3 regions of the Streptomyces sp. NPDC003038 genome follow, and region 1 is predicted to be linked to each of the others. Evidence: riboswitches for the same ligand, from Rfam matches in the RefSeq annotation. Region 1 holds a riboswitch; each other region holds the start of a gene.

What was found. A riboswitch is a leader RNA that binds a small molecule or an ion and turns the genes downstream of it on or off. The one in region 1 is predicted to bind cyclic di-AMP.
Positions count from the first base shown of each region.
Region 2: it holds a riboswitch for cyclic di-AMP, as region 1 does, so the genes downstream of both, ABZX75_RS09905 (M23 family metallopeptidase) here and ABZX75_RS16560 (transglycosylase family protein) in region 1, are expected to answer to the same signal.
Region 3: it holds a riboswitch for cyclic di-AMP, as region 1 does, so the genes downstream of both, ABZX75_RS05780 (LysM peptidoglycan-binding domain-containing M23 family metallopeptidase) here and ABZX75_RS16560 (transglycosylase family protein) in region 1, are expected to answer to the same signal.

Region 1 is NZ_JBEXNN010000011.1:115,297-118,799, forward strand. It holds gene ABZX75_RS16555 (transglycosylase family protein) at 55-1,134, shown strand; cyclic di-AMP (ydaO/yuaA leader) riboswitch at 1,411-1,583, shown strand; gene ABZX75_RS16560 (transglycosylase family protein) at 1,587-2,309, shown strand; gene eno (phosphopyruvate hydratase) at 2,584-3,503, shown strand, end outside.
Region 2 is NZ_JBEXNN010000006.1:59,222-62,724, forward strand. It holds gene ABZX75_RS09895 (pitrilysin family protein) at 1-274, shown strand, start outside; gene ABZX75_RS09900 (pitrilysin family protein) at 295-1,662, shown strand; cyclic di-AMP (ydaO/yuaA leader) riboswitch at 1,857-2,016, shown strand; gene ABZX75_RS09905 (M23 family metallopeptidase) at 2,029-2,820, shown strand; gene ABZX75_RS09910 (GntR family transcriptional regulator) at 3,016-3,503, shown strand, end outside.
Region 3 is NZ_JBEXNN010000003.1:185,206-188,708, reverse strand. It holds gene ABZX75_RS05790 (aspartate aminotransferase family protein) at 1-286, shown strand, start outside; gene ABZX75_RS05785 (tyrosine-protein phosphatase) at 353-1,171, opposite strand; cyclic di-AMP (ydaO/yuaA leader) riboswitch at 1,493-1,665, shown strand; gene ABZX75_RS05780 (LysM peptidoglycan-binding domain-containing M23 family metallopeptidase) at 1,670-2,668, shown strand; gene ABZX75_RS05775 (SGNH/GDSL hydrolase family protein) at 2,831-3,503, shown strand, end outside.

The sequences.
Region 1 (3,503 bases):
CGAAGGCCGCTAGGTTCTGCCGTTACCCCGCCGTTATGCGAAAGGTACAGCCTCATGCGTTCCGGGAACGGCCGCCACAGACGCCCCCGCCAGGTCCCCGCGCTGGTGGTAACAGCCGGAGTCACTGGCTCCGCGCTTGCCCTGCCACTGCTCGCCGCCACCAGCGCCACCGCCGCCGACACCTCCACGTGGGACAAGGTCGCCGAGTGCGAGAGCGGGGGTACGTGGAGCGCCAACTTCGGCAGCGGCGCCTACGGCGGGCTCCAGTTCACCCAGGAGCAGTGGCGCAGCGCGGGCGGCCTCGACTTCGCCGAGCGGCCCGACCTGGCCAGCCGGTCCCAGCAGATCGCCGTCGCCGAGCGGGTGCTCGCCTCGCAGGGACCGCAGGCGTGGCCGCTGTGCGCGGCGTCGGCCGGGCTGACCCAGCAGGGCCCCGCCGCCGAGGTGGACCCCGGCCTGCCCGGCGGTTCCGGTTCCGTCGCCCCGACCCCGTCCCGTCCCGACGTGGCCGTACCGTCCGACCCCGGCGCGCCCGCCAGGGACTACGGGGCTCCCACCCCGGTGGCGCCGAGCCCGTCCGAGAGCCCGTCGTACGGGATCCCCGAGGGCCCGCTCGCGCCGTCCAGCGGACTGCCCGTCATGCCGCCGCCGGACGACCCGACCACGGCTCCGGTGCTCCCGGGCGACCCGACCGCGGTTCCGGTTCTCCCGGGCGACCCCACGACCGCTCCGGTGCTCCCGGGACCGGGCGACCCGACCACGGCGCCGGTGGACCCCGGTGCGCCCACGGTCCCGGCGGATCCGACCGCGCCCACCACGCCGCCCTCCACCTCGCCCTCCCCGGACGCCTCGGCCGACCCGACGGCGCCGGCCGCCCCCACCGCCCCGGCTCCCTCCACGGACGGCAGCGGCGGCAAGCACCGCGGTACGCCCGCCGTCGAGCTGCCCGTCGTCTCTGATGCGCTGTCGGAGCCCACGTACACCGTCAAGTCGGGCGACAGCCTGGCGACCATCGCGGACGCCAACGGACTCGAGGGCGGCTGGAACGCGCTTTACGCGGCCAATGAGCAGGTCATCGGCGAGGACGCCAACTTGATCAAGCCCGGCCAAAACCTGGATCTAACCGCGGAATAGGGGCACTTCGGGCGCACCGAAAGGTCTGATTGTCCGTTTTCCGCAAGTGAGACATGTGTCTCTTCCGGTCAACTGGCGTGTCACTCCCCGGAGCTCCCGCAAACCCGGTCCTCACCTGCGCAAACGCCCTTGCGAAGGGCGCAAGTAGGGGCCGTTTCTCCCCGATGTCGCTCGTTGAACATCGGGGAGAGACCTGGCTACCTTCTGAATCGCCCGCCACCGCGGGCTCCTTCGACCGCATCGCCGAATCCTGCCGGCGGACGGAGGGAACAGTCGTCGCGTCAAGCGCCGAAGGCAGGAGCGGGGGAACCAAGGTAGGCGCCGGGAGCGGCCGTTGAAAGACGGTCACGCCACCGGCTAGGGGTTAAGCCGCGCGCTAGGTCGCGCGGCCGGGCAACTCATCCGCCCGAACCCGACAGCTCACCTCGTAGGCGTCGGTGAGGAGAAACTCCATGCTGCTTTCCGGCAAGGGCAAGCACCGCCGCTCCACGGCCATCGAGCGCACGGCCCGCATCGTCACGCTCGCCGGTGTTGCCGGTGTCGCCGTCGCGGCGCCCCTGATGACCGCGGGTACCGCGAGCGCCGCCACGGCCTCCGAGTGGGACCGCGTCGCGCAGTGCGAGTCCGGTGGCAACTGGGCCATCAACACGGGCAACGGTTACTACGGTGGCCTGCAGTTCTCGTCCTCCACGTGGGCCGCGTTCGGCGGCAAGTCGTACGCCGCGCAGGCCAACCAGGCCTCGAAGGCCCAGCAGATAGCCGTCGCCGAGAAGGTCCTGAAGGGCCAGGGCAAGGGTGCCTGGCCGCACTGCGGCGTCGGCCTGTCGAACTCCTCGTACGCCGGCGGCGGCGCTGCCGAGACCCCGGCCAAGCCGAAGGCCGAGCCGAAGAAGACCGAGCAGAAGGCCGCGCCGAAGAAGGAGACCAAGCGCTCCGAGGCCCCGACCACCCGCTCCGAGCGCTCCGAGGCCCCGGCCCCGGCGCCGGCCAAGCCGAAGGCCGAGGCCCCGAAGACCGGCAACGGCTCGTACGAGGTCAAGTCCGGCGACACCCTGGGCACCATCGCCGAGGTCAACGGCGTGAACGGCGGCTGGGAGAAGCTCTTCGAGCTGAACAAGGACATCGTCTCGGACGCCGACCTGATCTACCCCGGTCAGAAGCTGAAGCTCAGCTGAACACTGCGGCCATAGCCGCAGCGGCGTGTCTCCCACGCAGAGTCCCACCGCCCGGCGCGTCTCCCCCCACGCGCCGGGCGGCGGCGTTCGCCCGGTCGTCAAACGTGCGGATCGCGAGCTCTATGTCCTGGAAGAAGGGTATTCGGGCCCTTTTTCGTCCCAGGACCCGGGCGGTCGGCGGGCCGATCGCCCGGAGCCGGTTAGGCTCTAGTCGGCATGGCCGTCCCACGGCCTGACACGCCACCGCACACCCAGCGTCACATCCCAGAAGGAGATGCTCGTGCCGTCCATCGACGTCGTCGTAGCCCGGGAAATCCTGGACTCCCGAGGCAACCCCACGGTCGAGGTCGAGGTGGGCCTCGACGATGGCAGCACCGGCCGTGCTGCAGTTCCGTCCGGCGCCTCCACCGGTGCATTCGAGGCCATCGAGCTCCGTGACGGTGACCCCGACCGTTACATGGGCAAGGGTGTCGAGAAGGCCGTCCTCGCCGTCATCGAGCAGATCGGCCCGGAGCTCGTCGGCTACGACGCCACCGAGCAGCGGCTGATCGACCAGGCCATGTTCGACCTGGACGGCACCGAGAACAAGGGCTCGCTCGGCGCCAACGCCATCCTCGGCGTCTCCCTCGCCGTCGCGCACGCCGCGTCCGAGGCCTCGGACCTCCCGCTCTTCCGCTACCTCGGCGGCCCGAACGCGCACCTGCTGCCCGTTCCGATGATGAACATCCTCAACGGTGGGTCGCACGCCGACTCCAACGTGGACATCCAGGAGTTCATGATCGCCCCGATCGGGGCGGAGTCCTTCTCCGAGGCCCTGCGCTGGGGCGCCGAGGTCTACCACACCCTCAAGAAGGTGCTGAAGACCAAGGGCCTGTCCACCGGCCTGGGCGACGAGGGCGGCTTCGCCCCGAACCTGGAGTCCAACCGCGCCGCCCTGGACCTCATCATCGAGGCGATCAAGGAAGCCGGCTACACCCCGGGCCGTGACATCGCGCTCGCGCTCGACGTCGCCGCGTCCGAGTTCTACAAGGACGGCAAGTACGAGTTCGAGGGCCAGTCCCGCACGGCCGCCGAGATGACCGAGTACTACGAGGAGCTCGTCTCCGCGTACCCGCTCGTCTCCATCGAGGACCCGCTGTACGAGGACGACTGGGCCGGCTGGAAGACCATCACCGACCGCCTGGGCGCCAAGGT
Region 2 (3,503 bases), on a different contig from region 1:
GCAGGCGCAGCTGGAGCGGGAGTGGCTGGACCGGCTGAGCACGGTGGCCGGCCGCGCCGACGAACTGTGCCGCTTCGCGGTGCTGTTCGGCGACCCGCAGCTGGCGCTGACCGCCGTCCAGCGCGTCCTGGACATCACCGCCGAGGAGGTGCAGGCCGTGGCCGCCGCCCGGCTGCGCCCGGACAACCGCGCGGTGCTCGTGTACGAGCCGCTGCCCGCCGGTGACGCCGACGAGTCCGACGAGTCCGACGAGAACGAGGGGGCGGAGCAGTGAGCGACACCGCAGCCGTCACGATGACCTTCCACCCGCAGCCGCAGGCCGGCGAGCCGCAGCCGTGGGCCTTCCCGGCCCCGGAGCGCTCGGTCCTGTCCAACGGCCTGACCCTGCTGCGCTGCCACCGCCCGGGCCAGCAGGTGGTGGCGGTCGAGATCAACCTCGCCGCCCCGCTGGACGCCGAGCCCGAGGGCCTGGACGGGGTGGCGACCATCATGGCCCGCGCCCTGTCGGAGGGCACCGACAAGCACTCCGCCGAGGAGTTCGCCGCCGAGCTGGAGCGCTGCGGGGCCACCCTCGACGCGCACGCCGACCACCCCGGCCTGCGGGTTTCCCTGGAGGTCCCGGCCTCCCGCCTGCCCAAGGCGCTCGGGCTGCTCGCCGATGCGCTGCGCGCGCCCGCCTTCGCCGACGCCGAGATCGACCGGCTGGTGCGCAACCGGCTCGACGAGATCCCGCACGAGCTGGCCAACCCGCAGCGCCGCGCCGCCAAGCAGCTCTCCAAGGAGCTCTTCCCGGCGTCCCTGCGGATGTCCCGCCCGCGGCAGGGCACCGAGGAGACGGTCGCCCGTATCGACTCCGCGGCCGTACGCCGCTTCTACGCGGCCCACGTACGCCCCGCCACCGCCACCGCGGTGGTCGTCGGCGACCTGACCGGCATCGACCTCGACGCCGTGCTGGCGGACACCCTGGGCGGCTGGACGGGCGATGCGGCGGAGCCCCTCCCGGTGCCGCCGGTGACCGCCGACGACACGGGCCGCGTGGTCATCGTCGACCGGCCCGGCGCCGTCCAGACGCAGCTGCTGATCGGCCGGATCGGGCCGGACCGGCACGACCGGGTGTGGGCGGCCCAGGTGCTCGGCACGTACTGCCTGGGCGGCACCCTCACCTCCCGGCTGGACAAGGTGCTGCGCGAGGAGAAGGGGTACACGTACGGTGTGCGCGCCTTCGGCCAGGTGCTGCGCTCCACCGCCGACGGCAAGGGCGCCTCGATGCTCGCGATCAGCGGCTCGGTGGACACCCCCAACACGGGTCCGGCGCTGGAGGACCTCTGGAAGGTGCTGCGCGCCCTCGCGGAGGGCGGCCTGACCGATGCCGAACGGGACGTGGCGGTGCAGAACTTGGTGGGGGTGGCCCCGCTGAAGTTCGAGACGGCGGCCTCCGTCGCCGGCACGCTCGCCGACCAGGTCGAGCAGGAGCTCCCGGACGACTACCAGGCGCAGTTGTACGCGCGGCTCGCCGAAACCGGAACGGTGGAAGCCACTTCGGCGGTCGTGAGCGCCTTCCCGGTCGACCGGCTGGTCACGATCCTGGTGGGTGACGCCGCGGTCATCGAGGAACCGGTGCGCGCACTGGGGATCGGCGATGTGAGCGTCGTCACCAACTGACAACCAACTGGCGGTTTGGCAGGGGGCTCTGGCGGCTTGTCCGTCGGGGCCCCCTTTGTCCGTTAAGTGGTGAGGTTGCTTTTATGTGATGTGGCGTACGCAACAAAAAGGCGTGTCTGTTTGGCGATTGACTGATGATCCGCCTAGCGTCGGCCGTGCTGTTCGTCAGTTGTGCCCGCCGCATCCGCGGCACCGGACAGCAATCGCCGAGTCCCCGTCAGGCGCGAGCCTGGGGAGCCGGGGACCCACATCAGTCCCTGGGGTGAATCGGACCGCCTCGCAAGAGGAGGTCCGTAGGAGACCTTCCTGCTCCGAACCCGTCAGCTAACCCGGTAGGCGAGAGGGAAGGAAAGGATCAATCTCTTCATGGCGTTTGGCAGTCGTGCCGCCGGTAAGCACCGCGGTTCCAGTCGTCTGAGCCGTAAGACCGCCGGCTACGCCGGTATCGCCGCCCTCGCCACCACTGGTGTCGTCGGCTCCCTCGCGGGCCCGGCCTTCGCGGCGGACATCGACAACTCCGCGCAGGACAACGGCCTGGGCGCCGTCGTCGTGGCCGAGGACCTCGTGGGCGACATCGAGGACCAGGCGGACTCCCAGCAGCGTGCCGCCGAGGCCACCGCGGCCAGGGCGCAGGCCGAGGCCGACGCGAAGCAGCGTGCCTCCGAGGCCAAGCGCCTGGCCGAGACCAAGGCGAAGGCCGAGCGTGAGGCCGCCGAGCGCGCCGCCCGTGAGGCCGAGCGCAAGCGCCTCAACACCTTCGTCTCCCCGGTTGCGGGCTCGTACGTGAGCACCCAGTACGGCGCCGGTGGCGGCATGTGGTCCTCCGGCAGCCACACCGGCATCGACTTCCACGCCTCCACGGGCACCTCGGTCCGCGCGGTGGGTCTCGGTACCGTCGTCGAGGCCGGCTGGGGCGGCGCCTACGGCAACAACGTCGTCATCAAGCACAACGACGGCACCTACACCCAGTACGGGCACCTGTCCGCGCTGAACGTCTCCGTCGGCCAGCAGGTCGCCCCGGGCCAGCAGATCGGCCTGGCCGGCTCCACGGGCAACTCCAGCGGTCCCCACCTGCACTTCGAGGCCCGCACCGGCGCCGACTACGGCTCGGACATCGACCCGGTCGCCTACCTGCGCTCGCACGGCGTCAGCCTCTGACGCGTACGGCCGCCCCGCGCCGTCGCTCCCTCTCGCTTCACCGAAGACCCCGGCTCGCCGAGCCGGGGTCTTCGTGTTGTGCAAAAATTCCGGATTTCCGGCCGCTCTCGGAAATAATCGTGTGTTGCAATAGAGTCGCAGGACGCGCACGCGCGTTCATTGACGATGCAGTCGGAAAAAGGGGGAGGTCCGGTCTTGCGTATTCCTGCGCACGCGGTATGCACGGCAATTCGCGACGACATCGTCTCCGGGGTCTTCGAGCCGGGCGGCAGGCTGACCGAGGAAGTGCTGGCCCGCCGGTACGGCGTCTCGCGCGTCCCGGTCCGCGAGGCGCTGCGCACCCTGGAGTCCGAGGGGTTCGTGACCACGCGGCGCCACGCGGGCGCCTGCGTGGCCGAACCGACCGAGGAGGAGGCCGCCGACCTCCTGGAGCTGAGGATGCTGCTGGAGCCGCTGGCGGCCGCCCGAGCCGCCGGGCGGCGCACCGAGGCCCACCTCAAGGTGCTGCGCGGACTGGTCAGGCTGGGGCAGGAGCGGGCCAGGCGGGGCCAGGGCGAGGATCTGCGGGCCCTGGGGAGCTGGTTCCACGAGACGCTCGCACAGGCCTCCGGCAGCCCCGGTCTGATCGCTCTGCTCACGCAGATGCGGCACAAGGTGGCCTGGATGTACGTGGTGGAGGCGCC
Region 3 (3,503 bases), on a different contig from region 1:
CTCGCTGGGGCTGCGCAGCCGGTGGGCCATGCTGCAGGCGGCCCGCAAGGGACTCTTCGCGCAGATGGTCGTGGTGCCGCTGCTGCGCAAGCACCGCATCCTCACCCAGGTCTCCGGCGACCACCTGGAAGTGATCAAGCTCATTCCGCCGCTGATCGTGGACGAGCGGGACGTCGCCCGGTTCGTCGGCGCCTTCCGCTCGGTCATGGACGAGGCGCACGGCGGCGGCACTTTGATGTGGGACTTCGGCAGAACCCTGGTGAAGCAGGCCGTCGGCAACGGCTGACGGCCTGCCCCGGCCCGCCTCCCCGGCTGTCGCGGGGCCCGCCGAAGGCGGCCCCCGGGACGGGGGTCAGTCGAGCAGCCGCTCGCGGAGCCGGCCGAGGGTGTCGGGCGTGAGCCCGAGACCCTCGGCGAGGTAGCGCTCGACCCCGCCCCAGTGCCCGTCGATGGTGTCGAAGGCGGCGGTCAGGTACTCGGCGCGGGCGTCGAAGAGCGGAGCGAGCAGCTCCATCACCTCGGGGGAACGCGCCTCGGCCGTCGCGCTGCTGCGTTGCACCACGTAACGGCGGTTCGGGGCGTTCGACTCCAGATAGTCCGCCAGGATCGCCTCGCGCTCGACACCCAGCGCGAGCAGGGTGACGGCGACCGACAGGCCGGCCCGGTCCTTGCCCGCCGCGCAGTGCATGAGGGCGGGAACGCTGTCCTCGGCGAGGGCGTGCACGACCCGGCTGTGCTCGGCGGTGCGGTGTGTGATGATCCCGCGGTACGAGTGCGACATGCGGGCCGCGCCCTTGCCGTCGCCGAGGAGGGAGCGCAGCTGGCCGAGGTCGCCTTCGCGGACCATCTTCCAGAACTCGCGCCCGTCGGCGGGGTCCGACAGGGGGATGTTGACGTTCCGTACGCCGGGCAGCTCGACGTCCGGGCCCTCCAGGGCGTGGTCGGCCTCGTTGCGGAAGTCGAAGACGGTGTGCAGTCCGAGCGAGGACAGGAACTGTGCGTCGGTTTCGGTGGCATGTGCCAGATGTCCGCTTCGGAAGAGTCGTCCCGTCCTGACCCTCCGTCCGTCCGAGGTCGGCAGCCCGCCCACGTCACGGAAGTTGCGCACCCCGATCAGCTCGGGCTCCGGCTCGGGCTGCGCCAGCGGGGCCGGGGGTATCTGCTGGGTCACGGGAGCTCCTCCGTATCGTCCTGGGGTGTCCGAATTGAGCTACTTGGCCACTACTTCGCCACAACTTGCCGTCATCGAAAGGGACATCAGGCCGTCCCCGTGAGCCAGATCATACGGTGACCGTGAGTGCCTGATCGCGAAAAGCGAATGGCCTAGCGGGGGCGGTTGTTGACGGGAGGGAATGGACGGAGGGTGACCGTAATTCCGCCGATCTCCCATCCCTGTGATTCCGTCAGGAAATTCATGGCTTGTTCCCTGTGGCCGGACTCGATTACCTTCGCGATCGATCCGGGTGGACCGCCAAATCCTGCCGCCGCCCGGAAACCGCACCCGACTACTCACGCGCGGCAGGAGCGGGGGAACCAGGTAAGCCGCCGTTCCGGGTCTATAAACCGGGACGGCTCGGGGTGAAGCCGTACATGTGCCACATGTGTACGGCCGGACATCTCCAGTCCGAACCCGACAGCTCACCTCGCAGGCGCCGGAGAGGAATTCAGCATGCCTGCAAAGGGTAAGCACCGCCGTCCCAAGTCCGGTTCGATATCCCGCGGTTTCGCCGTCGCCGGCACCGGTGGCGCGGCCCTCGCGCTGCCGCTGATGGGAGCCACCGGCGCCCAGGCGGCCGGTGCGCCGACCGTCTCGACCGCCGCCGCCTCCACCGTGCAGGCGCCGCAGGTCCAGCACGTCGAGCAGGTCCCCGTGGCGCTGCGGGCCGAGCCCGTCGCCGCCGTGCAGGCCGCACCGACCCAGTACACGGTCGTTCCGGGCGACTACCTCTCCAAGATCGCGGCGGAGCGCCGGCTCGAGGGCGGCTGGCAGCAGCTGTACGCCGACAACCGCGAGGCCGTCGGCGCCGACCCGTCCCTGATCCACCCGGGCCTGAAGCTGACGCTCGGCGGGAAGAGCCAGGCCGCGGCTCCGGTCAAGCCGGCCCCGGCGACCCCGAAGGCTCCGGCCCGTAAGCCCGCCGAGAAGCCGGCCGAGAAGCCCGCCGAGAAGCAGGCCGAGAAGCCCGCGGCGTCCGTCGGCCGGTCCTCCACCGGAACCTCGGCCTCCGGCGAGGCTTCCTCCGGTTCGAGCGCCCCCACCGGCTCCGGTTTCGTGGCCCCGGTCAGCGGCGGGATCTCCACCCAGTACCGGGCCAGCGGGAGCATGTGGTCCTCCGGCTACCACACCGGCGTGGACTTCATGGCGAGCTCCGGCACCACCGTCAAGGCCGTCGGTGCGGGCACCGTCGTCTCCGCCGGATGGGGCGGCTCGTACGGCAACGAGGTCGTCATCCGGCACGCGGACGGCAAGTACTCGCAGTACGCCCACATGTCGGCGCTCTCCGTCTCGGTCGGCCAGAGCGTCACCGGCGGCCAGCGCATCGGCCTCGTCGGCTCCACCGGCAACTCGACCGGCCCGCACCTCCACTTCGAGATCCGCACGGGCCCGTCCTACGGCTCCGACATCAGCCCGGTGAGCTACCTCCGTTCGAAGGGCGTGAGCATCTGACGGCACCCGCCGTCGAAGCACGGACGGCGTCAGGCCGGGGCCCGAAGGGGGTCCCGGCCTGACGTGTACTTATTCCTTACCCCTCGGGTGGTATAGATCACGGTCCGTCAACCCCTGCTTACGTTGGCGTAGGTCGCCCACGGGGGTGAAGGATGTCGTTCCGTGGCAGCGACGACGACGACACTCAAGACCATCGGCTCGTACGCGGCGATCGGGGACAGCTTCACCGAGGGTGTGGGGGACCCGGGACCCGGGGATTCGTTTCTCGGCTGGGCGGACCGGCTTGCCGTGCTCCTGGCCGATCAGCGTGACGAGCACGACTTCCGATACGCGAACCTGGCCGTGCGCGGACGGCTCCTCGACCAGATCGTGGCCGAGCAGGTCCCACGGGCGAAGGCGCTCGCGCCGGACCTGGTGACCTTCTGCGCGGGCGGCAACGACATCATCCGGCCCGGCAGCGACCCCGACGACGTGGCGCAGCGGTTCGAGGCGGCCGTCGCCGACCTCACGGCGTCCGTGGGCAAGGTCATGATCACGACCGGCTTCGACACGCGGGGCGTGCCGGTCCTGCGGCACATCCGGGGCAAGGTGGCGACGTACAGCGCGCACGTCCGCGCCATCGCCGACCGCTACGACTGCCCCGTGCTCGACCTCTGGTCGCTGAAGTCCGTACAGGACCGGCGGGCCTGGGACGCCGACCGGCTGCACCTTTCGCCGGAAGGGCACACCCGGGTCGCGTTGCGCGCCGCGCAGGTGCTCGGCCTGGAGGTGCCGACCGATCCGGACCAGCCGTGGCCGCCGCAGCGGCCGCGCGGCTCGGTCGACGTGACGCGGG